DNA from 3 places in the Allobosea sp. NBC_00550 genome. Region 2 is predicted to be linked to each of the others. Evidence: predicted binding sites of a transcription regulator. Region 2 holds the regulator's gene; each other region holds the start of a gene.
What was found. The regulator HrcA, encoded in region 2, represses chaperone genes, less so after heat shock. The targets are predictions, from matches to a motif close to GTTAGCACTCNCNNNNNGNGAGTGCTAAC.
Positions count from the first base shown of each region.

Region 1 (7,446 bases), 1.6 Mb from region 2:
GCACGAAGACCCGCTCGAAGGCCGGCAGCGTCAGCCAGAAGCCCAGGGCGACGGGAAGGACGACGGCAAGCACCAACGCCATATTGCGCGCGATGCGCTTCTGCGCTGCCAGCCGCCCCCGCGTCTCGTCGAGACGGATGACCTCTCGCAGCAGCAGGATCTCCAGCATCGAAGCCAGAACGGGGAAAAGCCGCAGGCCGATATCGGAGGCGAGCGAGAAATAGCCGGCTTCCGCAAAACCGAGTCGATCCGCCAGGATCGCGCGATTGAGCAGCGGGATGATGGAATAGACGGCGTTGCCGGCCACCAGCGGCAGCGCATAGCGCGCGAAGCTGCGGGCGAGGTCGGCCCGCGCCGCGGCAAAGCTCGGTCCGTCCTCGGCCAGCCTGCGGCGCACGGCGAGCACCGAGACGATGGTGCTGACGAGCCCGCCAAGAAGGACGAGCACGGGATCGCGCATCAGCCAGGCCGCACCGACCATCAGCAGGAGCGCAACGGAACTCCTGACGACGACGAGACGGGCATAGGCGGCATCGAGAAAGCGCGAGCGGGCGATGGCGCCGTGATAGTCGAACCAGCCGGCACCGACGCCCCCGGCAACGGCGACGACGAGCAGGGTCATCGGCAGGCCCGTATCGATGCCGGCCAGCAGCGCCGCCGCCAGCAGCGCGCAGAGCGAGAGGCCGATGCCGGCGAAGAGCAGATCGAGGGTCGCGCGGATACCGGGTTCGCGCTCGCGGCCCGAATAGAAACGGATGACCGAGAGCTTCAGCCAGTCGAGCAGCGCCGTGTTGACCAGGACGACGATCGCGGCGCCGATCGCATAGACCCCGAAGGCTGCGGGGCCGAGGAACAGGGCAACGAGCAGCCCGAGGACGAAATTCAGCCCGGCATTGACGATGAAGGGCAGAAGAACGGTCATCGCCTCTCGGTCACTTCGTCCTGCGCGGCGCTATGTGGCGGTTCGCGCGATTCGCCCGGCTGCCGCAAGCCTGCCCCGATACGGCCTAGCGTCGGCGCGGCCCTTTTCCAAGCGGGGAGGTGTCGGCGCCGGGACGTTCCGGCGCTTTCACACCTGCAATGGCGGCATTGGGGGCCTGTGCGCCCCTCCCCTATCCGCGCCCCGGGATCGGCCTTAGACGGGAGTTGCTGCCCATGGTCCGCACGGGCGCCTTCCGGAAAGCCATGGACGCGGCCTGACATCATGACCTCGTCGATCGCTCTGCGCGCCGCGCTCGGCATCGCCCTACTCACCGCCATGGATGCGGTGCTGAAGGGCCAGATGCAGCATCAGCCCTTTGCCCTGGCGCTGTTCATGCGCTTCCTGATGGGCGGCCTTTGCGCGCTGATCGTCCTCGCGATCGCACGCCCGCTCCGCCCGACGCGCGCGAGCGTCATCGGCAATGTCGCGCGCATCCCCCTCGTCGTGCTCACGGCCGGCAGCTTCTTCTATTCGATCTCGGTGCTGCCGCTCGCCGAGGCGCTGACGCTGTCGTTCCTCGCCCCGGTCTTCGTCGCGCTGCTCGGCGGCCTGCTGTTGAAGGAGAGGATCGACAAACGCATCCTGCAGGCGCTCGGCTTCGGGCTCGCCGGCATGCTGGTCATGGTCTGGCCGCGGCTGCAGGGCCATGTCAGCGGCGCCAGTCTCGGCGTCGCGGCCGCCCTGTTCTCGGCGGTGAGCTACGCCTTCAACCTGATCCTGCTGCGGCGGATCGCGGTCCGGGAACACCCCACCGTCATCGTCGCCTTCCAGAATGTCGGGCCGGCGCTGTGCCTCGCCGTCCCCGCCGCTTTCGCCTTCGTGCCGATGGGCCTTGCCGACCTCGGGATCTATCTGGTCGCCGGCGCGCTCGGCGTCGCCGGTCATCTCACGCTCACCTCGGCCTATGCCAGGGCGACCGCCTCCCGGCTGGCAGCGATCGAATACACGGCGCTGATCTGGGCGAGCCTGCTCGGCTTCTTCGTCTTCGGCGAGGTGCCGCTGTACACAACCTATCTCGGCGCGCTGTTGATCGTGGCCGGCGCCGTCGCGGTCAGCCGGCGCTAGGCTTCGCCGGAAAGACCAGGCAGGTCTCCGTGCCGTGCGCCAGCAATCTGCCGCGCTCGTCTCGCAGGTTGCCTTCGGTCGTGATCACCGAACCGCCGCGATGGATCAGCTTGCCCTCGCAGCGCACCGTGCCGCTATCGGGCATGACCGGCCGGACATAGTTCAGCTTCATCTCCAGCGTGGTGTAGCCCTCGCCGGACTTCAACGTGGAGTGCGCGGCGCAGGCCATGGCGGAGTCGAGGATCGTCGCGGTCCAGCCGCCATGGATCGTGCCGAGCGGGTTGAAGAAGCGCGCCGACGGCACACCGACGAAGACGACCCTGCCCTCCTCCGCCTCGACCAGATCGAAATCCATGGTCTGGGCGAAGGGCGGGGCCGGCTGGGTGCCGGCAATGATGCCGCGCAAGAAGCTCAGGCCCCCATCCGCAACCAGCACCTCGCGGGACACAACACCAAAGGTCCGATCCATGACTTCTTCTCCAATCGTGTATCTGCACGATAGAGAGAGGATGGCATGCGCGTCAATCGGAGCCGTGCGTCAACGCACATCACGCGCCGCCTTGCGCAGCGCCTTGAGCCCGTCGCGCGTATCGCGCCAGCGCTCCTCGCCGAAGCCGCCCTCGATCTTGTCCTGTGCGGCCCGCCAATAGGGGATGGCGGCTTCGATCGCGGCCCGGCCCTTCTCCGTCACGGCATAGACGGAGGCGCGCCCGCGGCATTCGACCGGCTCGACCATTCCCTCGACCGCCAGCAGTTGGAGATTGCGCGTCAGCGATGTCCGCTCCAGCGCGAAGCGCTCGGCCAGCTCGGTCACCGACTTCCATTGCCCCGTGCTCAAGGCCGAGAGCAGCACGAACTGCGTGATCTTCAGTCCGCTCGGTCGCATCGCCTCGTCATAGGCGCGCGTCACGGCGCGCGCTGTCATGCGGACGTGCAGCGCGACGCAGGAGCGGGCGATGGCGTCGAGGCGGGGGTCGGGCACGGGTGTCGTCATTCGGCCATCTTAGCGTGTTCTAGCGCTGGCGGCAGCCGGTAGGCGAAGGGCGGCGATGCCGCATCTGGCGGCGTTCACTTTATCGTCGCAGGCTTCCTTGACTCTCCGCGACCCCAAGCCTATCTCCGCGGCATCTGTTAGCACTCCCGTCAGGTGACTGCTAACAGCCTCACCCGGGGCCCTTCAGCGGCGCCCGCACCGAATAAGACCGAGAGGAAGACAGAACCATGAAGTTCCGTCCTTTGCATGACCGCGTCGTGGTCCGCCGCCTGGATGGCGAAGAGAAGACCAAGGGTGGCATCATCATCCCCGAGACCGCCAAGGAAAAGCCCCAGGAGGGCGAGGTCATCGCCGTCGGTTCCGGCGCGCGTGACGAAGCCGGCAAGCTCGTTGCCCTCGACGTCAAGAAGGGCGACCGCGTCCTGTTCGGCAAGTGGTCGGGCACCGAGGTCAAGATCGACGGCCAGGATCTCCTCATCATGAAGGAATCCGACATCATGGGCGTCGTCGGCTGATAGCCGCCTGACCGCTCGCTTCCGTTTCCATTTCAAGGAGTAGCTCTCATGGCTGCCAAAGACGTCAAGTTCTCTTCCGACGCCCGCGACAAGATGCTGCGCGGCGTGGACATCCTCGCCAACGCCGTGAAGGTCACACTGGGTCCCAAGGGCCGCAACGTCGTGATCGAGAAGTCGTTCGGCGCTCCGCGCATCACCAAGGACGGCGTCACCGTCGCCAAGGAGATCGAGCTCGCCGACAAGTTCGAGAACATGGGCGCCCAGATGGTTCGCGAAGTCGCGTCCCGTCAGAACGACCATGCCGGCGACGGCACCACGACCGCGACCGTTCTGGCCCAGGCGATCGTCCGCGAGGGCGCCAAGTCGGTGGCCGCCGGCATGAACCCGATGGACCTGAAGCGCGGCATCGATCTGGCCGTCGAGGCCATCGTCGCCGACCTCAAGAAGAACTCCAAGAAGGTCACGTCCAACGCGGAAGTCGCGCAGGTCGGCACCATCTCGGCGAACGGCGACGAGTCGGTCGGCAAGATGATCTCGACCGCCATGCAGAAGGTCGGCAACGAGGGTGTCATCACCGTCGAGGAAGCCAAGACCGCCGAGACCGAGCTCGACGTCGTCGAGGGCATGCAGTTCGACCGTGGCTATCTCTCGCCGTACTTCATTACCAACTCGGAGAAGATGGTCGCCGAGCTGGAAGACCCCTACGTCCTGATCTTCGAGAAGAAGCTGTCCTCGCTCCAGGCGATGCTGCCGATCCTCGAGGCCGTCGTTCAGACCGGCAAGCCGCTCCTGATCATCGCCGAGGACGTCGAGGGCGAGGCTCTCGCCACGCTCGTCGTCAACAAGCTCCGTGGCGGCCTCAAGGTCGCGGCCGTCAAGGCTCCGGGCTTCGGTGATCGCCGCAAGGCCATGCTCGAGGACATCTCGATCCTGACCGCCGGCCAGATGATCTCGGAAGACCTCGGCATCAAGCTCGAGACCGTGACCCTCCAGATGCTCGGCCGCGCCAAGAAGGTGCGCATCGAGAAGGAGAACACCACGATCATCGACGGCGCCGGCAAGAAGAAGGACATCGAGGCCCGCGTCGGTCAGATCAAGGCCCAGATCGAGGAGACCACCTCGGACTACGACCGTGAGAAGCTCCAGGAGCGCCTGGCCAAGCTCGCCGGCGGCGTCGCGGTCATCCGCGTCGGCGGCGCGACCGAGGTCGAGGTCAAGGAGAAGAAGGACCGCGTCGACGATGCCCTGAACGCGACCCGCGCTGCGGTCGAAGAAGGCATCCTGCCGGGCGGCGGCGTCGCCCTGCTGCGCGCGCTGTCCTCGGTCAAGTCGATCAAGACCCAGAACGACGACCAGAAGACCGGCGTCGAGATCGTCCGCAAGGCGATCATGGCTCCGGCCCGTCAGATCGTCGACAACGCCGGTGATGACGGCGCAGTCGTGATCGGCAAGCTGCTGGAGTCGAAGGACTACTCCTGGGGCTACAACGCCCAGACCGGCGAGTACGGCGATCTGGTCAAGGCCGGCATCATCGACCCGACCAAGGTCGTGCGCACGGCGATCCAGGACGCGGCTTCGATCGCTGGCCTGCTGATCACCACCGAGGCGATGATCGCCGAGCTGCCGAAGAAGGACTCCCCGATGCCCCCGATGGGCGGCGGCGGCATGGGCGGCATGGATTTCTGATCCATCGCTCCAAGCGAACTATGGAAGGCCCGGCGCAAGCCGGGCCTTTTTCGTTTGAGCAAACATGCGCCGCGTCATCCCGGGCGACCGAAGGGAGACCCGGGATCCACGCCGGAGCATCTCCGCCTGAGTTCAGGCATGGATCCCGGATCTCCGCTTCGCTCCGTCCGGGACGGCATCAGGATTTCGCGGGAGCGGGCCAGCAGCAGCCATGCGTTTCCCGCCACAGCTGATGAAAAAGCAGGCAGTGCCCCTCGGCTCGTCATGGCCTATACAGGCGACAAGCGATCCACGGCAGGATCGCGCGCATAAGTTGCATGTCGTAGGGAGATGAAAATGAAAAAGTCCCATTTCCTCTCGGGCGCCGCGATCGCGACCGCCTTGTTCCTCTCAAGCCAGGCTGCGCAGGCCGACATCACCATCGGACTCGTCGCGCCGTTGACCGGTCCGGTCGCCGCCTATGGCGACCAGGTGAAGAACGGCGCCCAGACCGCCGTCGATGTCATCAACAAGAGCGGCGGCGTGCTCGGCGAGAAGCTCGTGCTGAAGCTCGCCGACGATGCCGGCGATCCCAAGCAGGGTGTCTCGGCCGCCAACCTCCTGGTCGGCGAGAAGGTCAAGTTCGTGGTCGGGCCGGTGACCTCGGGCGTCGCCATGGCGGTTTCCGACGTGCTGGCGGAAAGCGGCCTGCTGATGGTGACGCCGACGGCGACCTCGCCGGCGCTGACCACGCGCGGCCTGACCAACGTCTTCCGCACCTGCGGCCGCGACGACCAGCAGGCGGAGATCGCCGCGACCTACGTCCTGAAGAACCTGAAGGACAAGAAGATCGCGATCGTCCATGACAAGGGCACTTACGGCAAGGGCCTTGCCGACGCCTTCCAGAAGGGCATCAATGCCGGCGGCCTCAAGGAGGTCGCCGCGCTGACGGTCAACCCCGGCGACAAGGACATGTCCGCGGTCGTGACGCGCCTCAAGGCCGCCAATGTCGACCTGATCTATTTCGGCGGCTATCACCCGGAAGGCGGGCTGCTCTCCCGCCAGCTCGCCGATGCCGGCGTCAAGGCGACCATCATCGGCGGCGAGGGCCTGTCCAACACCGAGTTCGCCGCGATCGGCGGCGACCACGCCACGGGCACCCTCTTCACCAACGCCACCGACGCGCTGAAGAACCCGGATTCGGCCCAGGCCGTCGCCGCGCTGAAGGAGAAGGGCATTCCGCCCGAGGCCTTCACGCTCAATGCCTATGCCGCGGTCGAGGTGCTCAAGGCCGCAATCGAGAAGGCCGGCAAGGCGGGCGACGCCAGCGGGGCCGCCAGGGCGCTGCAATCCGGCATGCCGGTCAAGACGGCGATCGGCACGCTGACCTATGGCAAGACCGGCGACCTGAGCTCACCGAGCTTCGCCATGTACAAATGGGATGCTGGCAAGATCGTCTCGGCCGATTGACGAGCGGGGCTTTCGACCCTGCCGGCCCTCCAGCTTCGCGCCCCGGACGAGCATCGCTCGTCTGGGGCGTTTCGTTTTCTGGCTCGAAAAACATGCCCTCGTTTCACCGAACCACGCCGTCATCCCGGGCTCGACCCGGGATCCATCGAGGGCCTCGACGGCGCTCCATGATGGATCCCGGATCTCCGCTGCGCTGCGTCCGGGATGACCCGCGCCTCGACGAAAAGCAGGAGGCAACCAGCGCCTTCCTGCGCCTCGCGAGCGCCTGTCCGTCAGATGACAATTTGCTCATCCAGGCGCATGGCCATTGAAAGGCCCTATCCGCTGCGACATGGTCCGAATCGTGGCTCCCACCGTTTCCCGCCAGGATTTCAGCCCATGCGTCTGTTGAGCATTCTCGTCGCCGTGCTGGCGGTCGTCACGCTGGTCGTCGGCCAGCAAGCCGGATCGGCCGGGCTGATCGGCATGGGCGTCGTTGGCCTGCTGCTCGCGGTGGTGACCTTCCGCTCGCCGAGCCTGTCCTTCTTCCTGCGGATATTTTCGGGCGTCTTCGCCATCGAGTATCTGCTGTTCGGCGCCGCCGCGATCATGGCGCAGGTCGGCTGGTGGTCCGAGGCGCTGCAGATCCCGCCGGCTCCCACGAGCCTGCCGATCACTGTCGGCGTCTTCGGCATCCTGATCTACGCGATCTCCTTCGTGCCGGTCATCGCGCGCATATCGCGGATCGCATCGCCCTATTTCGAATCCGACCAGAC
Region 1 covers NZ_CP102772.1:42,625-50,070, reverse strand. Annotated here, with positions in the region: gene NWE53_RS00270 (lipopolysaccharide biosynthesis protein) at 1-922, opposite strand, end outside; gene NWE53_RS00265 (DMT family transporter) at 1,205-2,047, shown strand; gene NWE53_RS00260 (PaaI family thioesterase) at 2,034-2,516, opposite strand; gene NWE53_RS00255 (MarR family winged helix-turn-helix transcriptional regulator) at 2,586-3,041, opposite strand; gene groES (co-chaperone GroES) at 3,269-3,556, shown strand; gene groL (chaperonin GroEL) at 3,605-5,242, shown strand; gene NWE53_RS00240 (branched-chain amino acid ABC transporter substrate-binding protein) at 5,579-6,691, shown strand; gene NWE53_RS00235 (ABC transporter ATP-binding protein/permease) at 7,070-7,446, shown strand, end outside.
Region 1: groES (co-chaperone GroES) is a predicted target of HrcA. The motif match lies at 3,178-3,206, and genes of this name have one in related genera.

Region 2 (7,446 bases):
GAACTATGCGCTCTACCCGCATATGAACATCTACGACAACATGGCCTATGGCCTGCGCAACCGCGGCACGCCGAAGGACGAGATCGACAAGCGCGTGAAGGAGGCGGCGCGTATCCTGGCGATCGAGCCCTTCCTGGAGCGGCGGCCGCGCCAACTCTCCGGCGGCCAGCGCCAGCGCGTCGCCATGGGCCGCGCCATCGTGCGCAAGCCGCAGGTCTTCCTCTTCGACGAGCCGCTTTCGAACCTCGACGCCAAGCTGCGCGTGCAGATGCGCGTCGAGATCAAGAAGCTGCAGCGAGCGCTCGGCGTCACCTCGATCTACGTCACCCACGACCAGGTCGAGGCGATGACGCTTTCCGACAAGCTCGTGGTGATGAATGGCGGCCAGGTCGAGCAGATCGGCGTGCCGGCCGAGGTCTACCGCAAGCCGGCCAGCAAGTTCGTCGCGACCTTCATCGGCTCGCCGCCGATGAACATCCAGCCCGGCGTAGTGGATGGCCCCGGCATCGTGGCGCTCGGCGACGCCATCATCGAGGTCCGCGACCTCCGCGAGGATCTGGCGGCGCAGACGCCGGTCGAGGTCGGCTTGCGGCCGGAGGATATCGAGATCGCCTCGGAAGGGCAGGCGGGATCGCTGCCCTTCGACGTCGAGTTCATCGAGGAGCTCGGTGCGACCCAGCTCTTCCACGGCAAGCTCGCCGGCCATCCTTTCGTGATGCAGGCGGCGACGGGCGAGGTCGCGGCGCAGGAAGGCCGGCTCTGGATCACGGTCGATCCAGACAAGGTCCATGTCTTCGATCCGAAGACGGGCGTGCGGCTGGGCAGGCGCTGAGCGGGTTTCGCATCCTCCACGTCATTCCGGGGCGGGCGAAGGCCCGAGCCCGGAACCCAGAACCAATACCGTCTGAGTAAAGAACGCCACGCTTGCGTCTCTCCAAGAAACGCATCGGTTCTGGTTCCGGGCTCATCGCTGCGCGATGCCCCGGAATGACCGCGGAGGTTCCGGAGGCCGTAAACCGCTCAAGCCGCCAGATCGGCGACCAGCGCGTCGAGCAGCAGCGCGCCATCCGGCGTCGCGGCGAGACGGCCGCCGGGGCGGTGCATCAGCAGCTTTTCGTCGATCAGGCTCGCGACGCGCTTGGCATTGAGCTCGCGGCCGGCGAGCGCCTTGAAGACGGCCGGATCGATCCCCTCGACGAGGCGAAGCCCCATCAGCAGGTACTCGTCGCCCTGCGCTTCCGAATTCAACAGCTCGTCCTCGACCAGCGCGTGGCCTTCGGCCTCGACACGCTCAAGCCAGATTTCCGGTCGTTTCTCGGTCGAATGCGCCATGCGGCCCTGCGCCGTCACCAGGCGGCCATGCGCGCCGGGGCCGACGCCGGCATATTCGCCATAATGCCAGTAGACCAGGTTGTGCCGGCATTCCGCGCCCGGCCGTGCGTGGTTCGAGATCTCGTAGACCGGCAGGCCGTGCCTGGCGGTGATCTCCTGCGTCGTCTCGTAGAGCGCTGCACCGGCATCATGATCGGGAATCGCAAGCTTGCCCGCCCGGAACAGCCGTTCGAAGGCGGTGCCGGGCTCGATCGTGAGCTGGTAGAGCGAGAGATGCTCGGCGGCATGGCTGATCGCGAGCTCAAGCTCGGCCCGCCACAGCGCCGGCGTCTGCAAGGGCGAGCGGGCATAGATCAGGTCGAAGGAGTAGCGCTCGAAATACTTGCGGGCGATCGCGACCGCGGCCAGCGCCTCTTCGGCCGAGTGCATCCGGCCGAGCGCCTTCAGGTCGGCATCGTTCAGGGCCTGCACGCCGAGCGAGACGCGGTTGACGCCGGCCGCGCGGAAATCGCGGAAGCGGCCGGCCTCGACGCTAGTCGGATTCGCCTCCAGCGAAACCTCGCAGTTCGGGTCGACGGCCCAGTGCTCGCCGATCGCGTCGAGGATCGCGCCGACGGTGCGGCCTTCCATCAGCGAGGGCGTGCCGCCGCCGAAGAAGATCGACGAGACGGTGCGGCCGGGCGCCAGCGCGGCGCGGTGGGCGATCTCGCGGCGGAAGGCGGCGATATAACGCTGCTGGTCGGGCGGTTGCAGCCGCACATGCGAGTTGAAGTCGCAATAGGGGCATTTGGCCAGGCAGAACGGCCAATGCACATAGACGGCGAAGCCCGCATCCGCGGTCGGATGCAAGACGCCGGGCCGCTCGATCAGGGCGGCCGCGGGGCTCACGCCGGCTTCCTCAGGCAGGTGGCGGCGAGCGCGTGGAAGGCGCGCGCACGATGCGACAGGCCGGGCGAGCCATCGGCGGGAATGCCGTGCTTCTCCTGTGCCGTCATCTCGCCGAAGGTCTTGTCGTGGCCATCGGGCAGGAAGATCGGATCATAGCCGAAGCCGCCTGCACCGCGGATGTCATGCGTGACCGTGCCGAAGACGCGGCCTTCGAACAGCTCCTGATGCCCGTCCGGCCAGGCGATGACCAGCGCTGAGACGAAGTGAGCCTTGCGCTGCCCGGGCGTGGTCGCGCCGCGCTTCGCCAGTTCCATCTGCACGCGTGCGATCGCCGGGGCGAAATCCTTGCCCGGCCCGGCCCAGTTGGCCGAGAACAGGCCGGGCGCGCCGTCGAGCGCGTCGATGCAGACGCCTGAATCGTCGGAGAGCGCCGGCAGGCCGCTCGCCTGCGTCGCTGCGACCGCCTTGATCGCCGCATTCTCCGAGAACATGAACCCGTCCTCGACCGGCTCGGGCAGGCCGAGTTCGCCGGCCGAGACGAGCTCGATGCCATAGGGCGCCAGCAGCTCGCGCATTTCGCGCAGCTTGCCCTGGTTATGGGTCGCGATCACGACCTTGCCGGAGAGGAGGCGGTGGTTCGACATCGGTATCTCTCGTTACCCGCCTCGTCATCCCCGGCTTGACCCGGGATCCATCGAAGGGCGTCGCAACTCTACGATGGATTCCGGATCTCCGCTTCGCTGCGTCCGGAATGACGGTGTTGTTCGATTGCTTGTGCGATCGGCCGGATCAGGCGACCGCCGCCTTCTGCAGCGCGACGAGCTTGCTGACGCCACCTTTGGCCAGCTTGAGCAGCGCGAGCAACTCCTCCTCGGAGAAGGGTGCGCCTTCCGCCGTGCCCTGCACCTCGACGAGGCCGCCCGTGCCGGTGATGACGAAATTCGCGTCGGTCTGCGCGCCGGAATCCTCGACATAGTCGAGATCGATCACCGGATTGCCGGCGACGATGCCGCAGGAGATGGCGGCGACATGGTCCTTGAGCGGGTTGGTGCCCTTGAGCAGGCTGCGCCCTTCCATCCATTTCAATGCGTCATGCAGCGCCACCCACGCGCCGGTGATCGAGGCCGTGCGGGTGCCGCCATCGGCCTGCAGCACGTCGCAATCGACGACGATCTGGCGCTCGCCGATCGCGGTGAGGTCGACGACCGCGCGCAGCGAGCGGCCGATCAGGCGTTGAATCTCCTGCGTGCGGCCGGAGGGCTTGCCGGAGGTGACCTCGCGGCGGGTGCGCTCATGGGTGGCGCGCGGCAGCATCGAATACTCGGCGGTGACCCAGCCCTTGCCGGTGCCGCGCAGCCACGGCGGCCCCTTTTCCTCGACGGTCGCGGCGCAGAGCACCTTGGTCTCGCCGAACGTCACCATGCAGGAACCCTCGGCATAGCGAACCACGCCGCGCTCGAGCGTGACCTTGCGCATCTCGTCTGCGGCGCGTTTGGAGGGTCGCATGAAATAATCCTGTCTTGCGGAGAAGTGGCGGCTTGTAGGCGCTCATGCCGCGCTCGGCAAGGCGCCGGCCCTGTTTCACCCCTTGATCCGCGCCTCCTGCATGACGACAATAGGGTTGGAACGACGGTTCGCCCGAACAGGTTCATGAGCGCCCATACGCCCCGCCCCGAGACGATGAGCGGCCTGGTCGAGACCGACCAGCGCTCGCGCGAGATTTTCCGCCAGATCGTCGACGGCTACCTCGCGACCGGGGAGCCGGTCGGTTCGCGCAATATTGCCCGCCTGCTGCCGATGGCTCTGTCCCCGGCGACGGTGCGCAACGTCATGACCGATCTGGAGCTGGCCGGGCTGATCTATGCGCCGCATACTTCCGCCGGGCGCCTGCCCACGGAACGGGGCCTGCGCTTCTTCGTCGACGCGATGATGGAGGTCGGCAACCTCACCTCGGACGAGCGGGCGCGCATCGAGGCGCAGATCCGGGCCGGGGCAGGCCATCGCAATCTCGACCAGACATTGACCGAGGCCTCGGCGCTGCTCTCCGGTCTCTCGCGCGGCGCCGGCGTGGTCGTGACGACCAAGGCCGATCCGCGACTCAAGCACATCGAATTCGTCCGGCTCGATCCGGCCCGCGCGCTCGTCGTCCTCGTCTCGGAGGACGGCGCGGTCGAGAACCGCCTGCTGGCGCTGCCGGTGGGTTTGCCCGCCTCGGCGCTGGTCGAGGCCGCGAACTTCCTCAACGCCCGCATCCTCGGCAAGACGCTGGCGGACCTGCGCGGCGAGATCGCCGGGCAGCGCGCGCTGATGGAGCGCGAGCTCGATGTGCTCACCGCGCGGCTGGTGGAGAGCGGCATCGCGACCCAGTCCGGCCCCGGCAGCGACCGCCATCTCATCGTGCGCGGCCAGGCCAACCTGCTCGAGGACCTCCGGGCGCAGGAGGACCTCGAACGAATCCGCATGCTCTTCGGCGATCTCGAGACGCAGACCGATGTCATCGATCTCCTCACCCGCGCCGAGCAGGGCGACGGCGTGCGCATCTTTATCGGCTCGGAGAACAAGCTGTTCTCGATGTCGGGTTCCTCGATGGTGGCGGCGCCGTTCCGCGATGCCGAGCAGCGCATCGTCGGCGTGGTCGGCATCATCGGCCCGACGCGGCTGAACTATGCCCGCATCGTCCCGATGGTCGACTACACCGCCAAGGTCGTCGGCCGCCTGCTCGACGGCGAGCGCTGAGGCGCCGGGCCATCGCCGTCATCCCGGGCTTGCCCCGGGATCCATCGCCGGGCGCGGCACTCTTCGATGGATTCCGGATCGGCGCGGCTTCGCCGCTTGTCCGGAATGACGACAGGTTTTCACTTGAAGAATTTGGCTTCCGGCGCGGATGCGGCTAGGTGTGCGCGAAAGCGACCCGTTTGCGAACACCCAAGGCCAGATCCATGTCAGACCAGCTTCCCGACCGTCTTTCCGTCAACCCGGACAGCCCCTTCTACAACGCCGACGTGCTGGCGCGTGACATCGGCATCCGCTTCAAGGGCGTCGAGAAGACCAATGTCGAGGAATATTGCGTCTCCGAAGGCTGGGTGAAGGTCGCGGCCGGCGCCGCCAAGGATCGCTTCGGTCGGCCGATGACGATCACGCTCAAGGGCCCGGTCGAGCCTTATATCCGCGGCAACGTCGAGAGCTGAAGCGCGCCATTCCTACCGCCGTCATTCTCGGGCTTGACCCGAGAATCCCAGGCAAGACGAAGCGCTGGAGCCTCCACCGGCAAGAGATGCTCGGGTCAAGCCCGAGCATGACGCCTGTCACTCAAGCGAGGCCCTTGTAGAAAAACGTCGAGCCGCAGTCGGCTCCATCAGGCATCAGCGCATAGCGCGGGATGGTGCCGGCTTCCGTCCAGCCGAGCCGATTGTAGAGCCGCCGTGCCGCGCCGTGCTCGTCCGTGTCGAGCACCAGCAGGTCGCGTCCTCTATCGCGCGCGATCGCTTCTGCACGCTGGATCAGTGCTTCGCCAATGCCCTGCCGGCGCGCACGGGAATGCACCAGCACCTTGGCGATCTCGGCCCGATGCGGCTGGTTCGGTTTGCCGATCAGGTGAAGTTGCGCCGTGCCGACGAGGCCGTCCGCCGCGCGCGCGCCCAGCAGGACAACCTGCCCGCCCGCGACGCCAGCCGCGACATCGCGCCAGAAGCGCTCATAGTCCGCCGTCGTGTTCCAGTTCATGAAGCCGACCGAGGCGCCGTTGGCGACGCAGTCGCGCAGGATTTCGGACAGCGCCGGAATGGCGGCCTCGGCAGCCCGGGCGTCGAAGACGTCGATGGCGACGGAGAAGCTGACCGCGTTCATGCGATATGTCCCGGAAAACTGCCGCGCCCGGCGGCGAGGATGACGACGTAGCGGACGGGCACGGCGCCCGGATTGCGGTAGATGATGGCGCCGCGCAGATGCATCTGCAGGCAGTCACCCTCGGAAAGCGCGTGGCCGATACCCTCGACCGTCAGGTCGAGCCTGCCTTGCAGCACCCAGACCTGCTGGTCGAGTGCAGGTGCACCCGTCGCGTTGTCGAGGCGGACCTCGGCGCCGCCCGGCAACTCGACCTCGACGATCTCGAAGCCCGATCCCGTGCCGCGCGGCGAGACGTTGCGGCGCAGATAGCCGCTCGCCGGATCGCGCCAGACCGGTTGGGCAGCATGCCGCGCCAATGGCCCGGTTCCTGCCTCCTCTTCCAGCAGCGCCGAGAGCGACAGGCCGAGCCCGGAGCCGAGGCGGACCAGCAGCGCTGCGGTGGGGCTCGATTCGCCGCGCTCGACCCGCGAGATCATCGCCCGGCTGACGCCGCTGCGCTCGGCCAGCACATCGAGCGTCAGGCCATGGCGCTGGCGGGCCGACTTCAGGCGCTGCCCCAGGCGGCGGTCGATTTCGGTGTCGTTCTCAAATTCCATATTGAGAGAATAATTCTTAGATAATGGAAATTGCAAGAGACAACGTTCAGGATGCCCGCGCTGAAGCCCCTGCCGTCATCCCGGCTTGACCTGGGATGACGCGGCGGCTCCCGAGCAAAACAGACCTCCGGAAGGGTCTCTCGAGAGGCCGGCGCTTGGCGCGGCGCGGCATCACTGCTATGGCGCGCGCATGAGCACCCGCACCATCGACAATATCCGCAACTTCTCGATCGTCGCGCATATCGACCACGGCAAGTCGACGCTGGCCGATCGTCTGATCCAGCAGACCGGCACCGTCGCGGCCCGCGACATGAGCGAGCAGATCCTCGACTCGATGGATATCGAGAAGGAGCGCGGCATCACCATCAAGGCCCAGACGGTGCGGCTCGACTATCGGGCGCAGGACGGCAAGGACTACGTCCTGAACCTGATGGACACCCCCGGCCACGTCGATTTCGCCTATGAGGTCTCGCGCTCGCTGGCGGCCTGCGAGGGCTCGCTCCTGGTCGTCGATGCCTCGCAGGGCGTCGAGGCGCAGACGCTCGCCAACGTCTATCAGGCTCTCGACGCCAACCACGAGATCGTTACCGTCCTCAACAAGATCGACCTGCCCGCCGCCGATCCCGAGCGGATCAAGCAGCAGATCGAGGATGTGATCGGGCTCGACGCCTCCGAGGCCGTGCCGATCTCGGCCAAGACTGGCATCAATATCGAGGGCGTGCTCGAAGCCATCGTCACCAAGCTGCCGGCGCCCAAGGGCGATCCCGACGCGCCGCTGAAATGC
Region 2 covers NZ_CP102772.1:4,169,909-4,177,354, forward strand. Annotated here, with positions in the region: gene NWE53_RS20060 (sn-glycerol-3-phosphate import ATP-binding protein UgpC) at 1-832, shown strand, start outside; gene hemW (radical SAM family heme chaperone HemW) at 1,021-2,220, opposite strand; gene rdgB (RdgB/HAM1 family non-canonical purine NTP pyrophosphatase) at 2,217-2,864, opposite strand; gene rph (ribonuclease PH) at 3,010-3,726, opposite strand; gene hrcA (heat-inducible transcriptional repressor HrcA) at 3,871-4,956, shown strand; gene NWE53_RS20085 (DUF3297 family protein) at 5,160-5,408, shown strand; gene NWE53_RS20090 (GNAT family N-acetyltransferase) at 5,530-6,066, opposite strand; gene NWE53_RS20095 (helix-turn-helix domain-containing protein) at 6,063-6,662, opposite strand; gene lepA (translation elongation factor 4) at 6,853-7,446, shown strand, end outside.

Region 3 (7,446 bases), 1.6 Mb from region 2:
CATTCAGAGATCTGGCATCGCCGTGACCACCCCTGTCGACGTCGTGAGGGCACACTCGATCTACCTCCCACTCGAACCGCGCAACTTGAACGAGCGCCTGTTCGACATTGGGCTATGGCTGATGGAACGCGAGATCCCGCATCAAGTGCGCATCTCCATGGAGCCGGAGCACCGACGCATCCGCGTGAGTCTTCCCAACGCGAAAGACGCAATGGCCTTCAGTGATCGATTCGTGATGCGAATTTGATGCGGGATCGCGCGATCTATGAGCCATAGCCGATGTCTCACGTTAACTGGGACATTTCGCGGCAAAGTGTAGATGAGCGGGCATGTCTCAGCCTTGCATCCCCTACAAGCGCCATCGATTTCCGCCAGCGATCCGACCCGATCATGAAGAGGCCGTCGCGCCGACTTCGAAGAGAAGCCAGGGTCCTGGCGGGACCTCGCCATCGCGCTGCGCTTTGGAGATGCTTGTCGGCAATCAGCCAAGGCTCTCACCGCGGGTTCTCATCCCCCGGTGAGAGCCTTGGCTTAACTCGCCCCAAAAGAGAAGGCCCGGCTTGCGCCGGGCCTTCCATAGTCTTTGCAGAATGCGACGGTGCGGGGATCAGAAGTCCATGCCGCCCATGCCGCCGCCGCCCATCGGGGGCATCGGGGAGTCCTTCTTCGGCAGCTCGGCGATCATCGCCTCGGTGGTGATCAGCAGGCCAGCGATCGAAGCCGCGTCCTGGATCGCCGTGCGCACGACCTTGGTCGGGTCGATGATGCCGGCCTTGACCAGATCGCCGTACACGCCGGTCTGGGCGTTGTAGCCCCAGGAGTAGTCCTTCGACTCCAGCAGCTTGCCGATCACGACCGCGCCGTCATCGCCGGCGTTGTCGACGATCTGCTTGGCAGGAGCCATGATCGCCTTGCGGACGATCTCGACGCCAGTCTTCTGGTCGTCATTGGCGGTCTTGATCGCCTTGACGGTCGAGAGCGCACGCAGGAGCGCAACGCCACCGCCCGGAAGAACGCCTTCTTCGACCGCAGCGCGGGTCGCGTTCAGGGCGTCGTCGACGCGGTCCTTCTTCTCCTTGACCTCGACCTCGGTCGAGCCGCCGACGCGGATGACCGCGACGCCGCCGGCGAGCTTGGCCAGGCGCTCCTGGAGCTTCTCACGGTCGTAGTCCGAGGTGGTCTCCTCGATCTGCGCCTTGATCTGACCGACGCGGGCCTCGATGTTCTTCTTCTTGCCGGCGCCGTCGATGATCGTGGTGTTCTCCTTCTCGATGCGCACCTTCTTGGCGCGGCCGAGCATCTGGAGGGTCACGGTCTCGAGCTTGATGCCGAGGTCTTCCGAGATCAGCTGGCCGGCGGTCAGGATCGAGATGTCCTCGAGCATGGCCTTGCGGCGATCGCCGAAGCCCGGAGCCTTGACGGCCGCGACCTTGAGGCCGCCGCGGAGCTTGTTGACGACGAGGGTGGCGAGAGCTTCACCTTCCACGTCCTCGGCGATGATGAGCAGCGGGTTGCCGGTCTGCACCACGGCCTCGAGGATCGGCAGCATCGGCTGGAGCGAGGACAGCTTCTTCTCGAAGATCAGGATGTAGGGATCTTCCAGCTCGACGATCATCTTCTCCGCGTTGGTGATGAAGTAAGGCGAGAGATAGCCACGGTCGAACTGCATACCCTCGACGACGTCGAGTTCGGTCTCGGCGGTCTTGGCTTCCTCGACGGTGATGACACCCTCGTTGCCGACCTTCTGCATGGCGGTGGCGATCATCTTGCCGACCGACTCGTCGCCATTGGCCGAGATGGTGCCGACCTGGGCGACTTCGCCGTTGGACGTGACCTTCTTGGAGTTCTCCTTCAGGTCGGCGACGATGGCCTCGACGGCCAAGTCGATACCGCGCTTCAGGTCCATCGGGTTCATGCCGGCGGCAACAGCCTTCAGGCCTTCGCGCAGGATCGCGGCGGCGAGGACGGTGGCGGTCGTGGTGCCGTCGCCGGCGTGGTCGTGCTGTTTCGAGGCCACTTCGCGCACCATCTGGGCGCCCATGTTCTCGAACTTGTCGGCGAGCTCGATCTCCTTGGCGACGGTGACGCCGTCCTTGGTGATGCGCGGAGCGCCGTACGACTTCTCGATCACGACGTTACGGCCCTTGGGACCGAGCGTGACCTTCACGGCGTTGGCGAGGATTTCGACACCGCGCAGCATCTTGTCGCGCGCATCGGAAGAGAACTTGACGTCTTTGGCTGCCATGAGAGCAACTCCTTATGAAATGACGGAAAGAGCGGTCTCAGTCGTTCAGCCGACGACGCCCATGATGTCGGATTCCTTCATGATGAGGAGATCCTGGCCGTCGATCTTGACCTCGGTGCCCGACCACTTGCCGAACAAGACGCGGTCGCCCTTCTTGACGTCGAGGGCAACGAGCTTGCCGGCTTCGTCACGCGCGCCGGAACCGACGGCGATCACCTCGCCCTCCTGGGGCTTTTCCTTGGCGGTCTCGGGGATGATGATGCCACCCTTGGTCTTCTCTTCGCCATCAAGGCGGCGGACCACGACGCGATCATGCAGCGGACGGAACTTCATGGTTCTGTCTTCCTATTGGTAGGATTTCGGTGCGAGCATCTTTCGACGGGCTCGCAAGGGGATACCCGTTAGCAGTCTCGATCCATGAGTGCCAATCGATGGCGGCAGCTAGGCGCGCGACCGCCGCTAGAGTCAAGGAGGGCATTTGTCACGGGAGTGGGCGATTTAGCCTGGCAGGTTCGGTAGGGGCATGCAGCCGATTTCCTACGCCCGTCACCAGTTCCCGCCTGAGATCTCTGCGGTTCAGCATGAGCTACCGCGATGTCGAGGAGCTTCTGGCTGAGACATTTCGTATGAGACGATCCGGCGATGGGTCCACAAATTTGGATGCAGCTATGCCCGCAACCTGCGCCTGCGGCCGCAACCAGCAGACATCTGGCAGCTGGACGGGAAGGTGAGCGTAGCGTCGCTCGGGAGATCAGTTGACGCTCGAGGTTGAGGAGATTGTCGACGACGGCATGTACGCAGAGAAAGCGCTGCGCCACATCGGCCACTTGAAGAGCTGCATCTTGCGCTCTCGTTGTCGCAGGAGGCGCCGTGGCTGGCCACCTGGCTCAGCGAGTTCCTCGCTTTCCCGAATGGGCGCCACGACGACCAGGTCGACTCCACCAGCCAGGCGCTAAGCTATCTCACCGGCCGTACCCACCCGCCCACGCCGCTCAGACCCCGCGCGAGCGCCCTCAGCACATCCGCAGGCCCGTCGGATTTGCGCGGCGGGCCGGCTTCCAGAGAGGAGGCGTCGAAGAGTAGCGCGGTTACCTCGCTGGGCGAGGAACCAAGAGCCCCTCGAGCGCCATATGATCTCCCGAGCGACGCTGAGACTCTTTGAGCCGAGGTCGCGCAACAGTGGCAAATTGCGACGGCCGCCGCGTAAGTCGGCTTTGCTCAGGGCAAAATCCTGGCTCGGCGACATTTCCGTGACAATGCTGGTGCGCCCAATCCATTGCTTGCGCTGCTGACGATGCAGCGGCGCCCGTCGAGGTCGGGAAGGATCGTATATGACATGCAGCCGGCTCAGCCCCCCGGGACCAGAGCGCGCACCGCCCTGCCGATCGCTGCGCCGTCGCCCGCTCGCAATCCCGCAGGATCGACAAAGAGAATATTATTAGAGGCCCAGCGTTCGCTGAGATGAATCGGCTTGGCTAGCCGCTGGAGTTCGGACGATACGGTCAAGGCGTCCGGGCCGCCGCAGGTGGTGCCGAATGATAGCTTCAGCCCGGGATAATGGCGCCCGGTGACGACCTCGCAGCTCACATGCTGCGACCCTGCCAGCGCCTCCGAGACCGCGGTCAGCTCGCGAATCATAGCCTCGGTTTCGCTGGCGAGGTCGCGTGTCTCGAAAAGCTCCAATGCTGTGAGCAATCCTACGATCGATTCCTTGTCGACCTTGAATCCGCGGCCAATACCGTGGTGGGGCGGACGACGCCGCAGTTCGTCGGGTATCAGGCCTTCCGCGGGAGACCAGGTGGCCGGCGAGATGTCCATGTCCAACTGCTGAATCAGTGCCGAAGCGACGAGGTCGCGGCGACCGCACAGCAGGCCGGTGCCCTGCGGACCACGAAGCGCCTTGCCGCCGCTGATGGCCACGAGCGCGGCGCCCTCATCAATGAAACGGCGGAGATTCTCCTTCGGAGGCAACTGTGCAGCGGCGTCGACGATCACCGGCAAGCCATGCTGAGCGGCCGTCCTGCAGACCATGGCCAGAGACGCCTGTCCCGGCGGCCCCGCCGTGAAGGCGACGGCGACCGTGCGAGACGTGATCGCGCTTTCGATTTCCCAGGCTTCGAGACCCCTCACCCCCGAGCCGATCGCGATATCGTTGAAGCCGACATCGACGATGCGGGCACCTGCGGCACGTATGGCGTGGTCATAGGCGTTGCGGTGCGCGCGGAACATGATGACTTCGTTGGGTTCGTCATCGATCGCGGGTAATCGCTCCATGATGCGGACGTCGAATCGCGCGAGGCAGGCGGCGGTGGCGAGCGTGAGCGCCGCAGCGGCCCCCCCGGTGACGATGCCGGCCTCCGCTCCGGTATGACGCGCGATGATCGCGCTGGCCCGTGTCTGCAATTCCGTCATGTCGACGAAATGGCCGGCCGCCTCGCGCATGGCGTCGAGCACGGCGGGTGCCATAAGGCTCCCACCCAGTCGCGTCAGCAGACCCGCTCCGTTGATTCGCGTGGCAACGCCGAGACGTTCATAGATATCGGTCACAGTCCGCCTCCGGGGACGACGTCGGTATTCGGCCGCAAAAGCCTGGACAGGAAGGCGCGCGTGCGCTCCTGGCGCGGAACGCGCAGCCCTGATCCATGAACACGACGTGATCCGGTACTTCCGCGGCGAAGACAAGCTCGTGCGTGACAATGATCGACGTGCGGCGGCGGACGGCGGGATTGCTCGAATAACGTCAGTACCTCTCCGATCGACATTGTCACGGGAACCCCGACGAGCCGGAGTTCGCGCTGCTCGGGAGATCAGGTGGCGCTCGAGGTTGAAGAGATTGTGGACGACGGCATGTACGCAGAGAAAGCGCTGCGCCGACATCTGCGACTTGAAGCGCTGCATCTTGCGCTCTCGTTGTCGGATCACCTGGTGTGAGTTCTCAGCCCGATTGTGCGGCGCATGCCCTGCTCATGGCGCGCCGAGAGCCCCAGCTCGCGCCGGGCCGCGCCGTAGGATCGCAACTTGTCCGTCACCAGAACCCTGGGAGCAAAGCCATGCTTTTTGAGCAGTTGTAAGGCAGCACCCTTATCCCGTCTCGATTGCACCAGCATGTCGAGGATTTCCCCCTCGCTGTCGACGGCTCGCCATAGATACAGGTGCCGGCCCTGAAGGCGGATCACCTCTTGTCGAGGTGCCAGATGTCTGCCGGTTGGGGCCGCTGCCGGCGCAGGTTGCGGGCATAGCTGCAGCCAAATTTGAGTACCCATCGCCGGATCGTCTCGTACGAGATGTCGAGGCCACGCTCAGCCAGCAACTCCTCGACATCGCGATAGCTCAAGGTGAACCGCAGATAGAGCCACACGGCGTGCCGGATGATCTCGGGAGGGAATTGCTGACGGGCGTAGGAAATCGGCTGCATGCCCCCCACCCTAACCGGCGAGGCTCAATTCGCCCATTCCCGTGACAATGCCGTCGCGTCATCTCTGCAGGCCGCCTTATCCCGGCAGACATCGTCTAGCCGTTTTGCGAATCCCGATTCCGCTAAAAATCAGCACGCTAGAAACGACTTTCTTCAATCCATCTATTCGGCCTATCGTGTTGGCCGTTGCCAAAAGACGGAACGGGATCATGCGAGCCTTTTGGATCGCGCTACTAAGCATGGCGATATCAACGGCGACCTTGGCTGCAGACACCCTGGCACGCGCTCGTGAGACAGGTACTTTGCGGCTCGGCTTTCGGCTTGATGCGCCCCCTTACTCGTATCGGGCGGCTAACGGCGATCCTTCCGGATATATCGTTGATCTCTGCCGCGAAGTCGCTAGCGGTGTGAAGAAGGCGCTCAATATCCCTTCACTCAAAATCGAATATGTCGAGGTCTCGTCCACGACACGTTTGACCGCACTACGCGATGGCAAGATCGATATTCTTTGCGATCCTACATCGATGACTATGTCTAGGCGCGCTATCGTGGATTTTTCACTGCCGACCTTCATTGATGGCGCCGGAGTTCTCTACCGGTTCAATGAAATTTACCGGCTCGAGGATCTGAGCGGAAAAAAGATCGGCGTGCTCCAGGGCACGACGACCGAAGAGGTCTTGAAGGCGACCTTGGCGCAACTCGGCATCAAAACGGAGATCGTAGCGGTCCAGGCTCATCCAGACGGTGTCCGGATCCTGTCCGAGGGAAAGATCGACGCTTATTTCGCCGATCGCGGGATTCTCAGCTATCATCTGCTCAACAGCCGGAATCCCTCCGGTATGAAGATTTCCGATCAGTATTTCACGTTCGAGACCTATGCACTAGCTCTACCGCGCGGCGACGACAAGCTACGTTTGTTGGTCGATGCGACGCTGGCTGAACTCTATCGCACGGATCGTGTGAAGAAAATCTATGCCCACAGCTTCGGAAACTTCCCGCCTGATCAGTTTATCAAGGCGCTCTTCGTCATCAACGGCGTGCCGAGGTAGCGCGGAGGCTGCCCGAGGTGACGGTATAGTGTGGCGACGGATGCGGAATAGGCTGGACGTGAATGTCCGCTTCCGTGCGATCAGCCAATCTGCCGTTGGCGCGATCAGGTCGTTTGCGGCGGCGGTCGCGAAGTTCAGCTATCCACCCCACCGGTAGAAGCTGGCGCGGCCGACACCAAATATCGACAGGCCTTGCCCACGTCACCAATCTGCTCAGCGTGCCTGAGAAGACGCAGCGGCATTGGCACGGGAATCTCGACGAGCCGGATTTCGCCCACGCGGCCGGGCAGGTCTTCCCAATCGGTTGGCGCGAGGTGGTAGTGCGAGAGTGGTTGCGGCTGGCCTGGCTGGCGCAGGCCTGCCGGTGTTGGTGGTCAATCCAGCGCAGGTGCGTGCCTTCGCCCAAACGCTCGGCAAACGGGCGAAGACCGATCCGATTGACGCCAACCGTGATCACTCATTTCGCCGAAGCGACCAAGCCGAAGCTGCGGCAAATGCCGGACGAGATGACAAGGCTTCTAGCCGATCTGGTCGCTCGCCGGCGCCAAATCGTCGAGATGATCGCCGCCGAAGGTCAGCGGGAACGTCGCCGAGCGATAAACGTTGATTCAGAGCATCACTCGGAAAGAGCTTCATCGGCGGCGGCCGCAAGAGCGTGCTCCTTATTCGTCGAACCATGGTCGCCGCGCGCCATAATCCAGTGCTCAAACTTTTCCGCGACAAGCTCATCGCTGGCG
Region 3 covers NZ_CP102772.1:2,566,382-2,573,827, forward strand. Annotated here, with positions in the region: gene NWE53_RS12275 (hypothetical protein) at 86-247, shown strand; gene groL (chaperonin GroEL) at 608-2,245, opposite strand; gene groES (co-chaperone GroES) at 2,291-2,578, opposite strand; partial or broken gene NWE53_RS12290 (IS6 family transposase) at 2,769-3,014, shown strand; gene NWE53_RS12295 (DegT/DnrJ/EryC1/StrS family aminotransferase) at 3,593-4,699, opposite strand; partial or broken gene NWE53_RS12300 (IS6 family transposase) at 5,042-5,660, opposite strand; gene NWE53_RS12305 (amino acid ABC transporter substrate-binding protein) at 5,870-6,709, shown strand; partial or broken gene NWE53_RS12310 (IS110 family transposase) at 7,017-7,446, shown strand, end outside.
Region 3: groES (co-chaperone GroES) is a predicted target of HrcA. The motif match lies at 2,646-2,674, and genes of this name have one in related genera.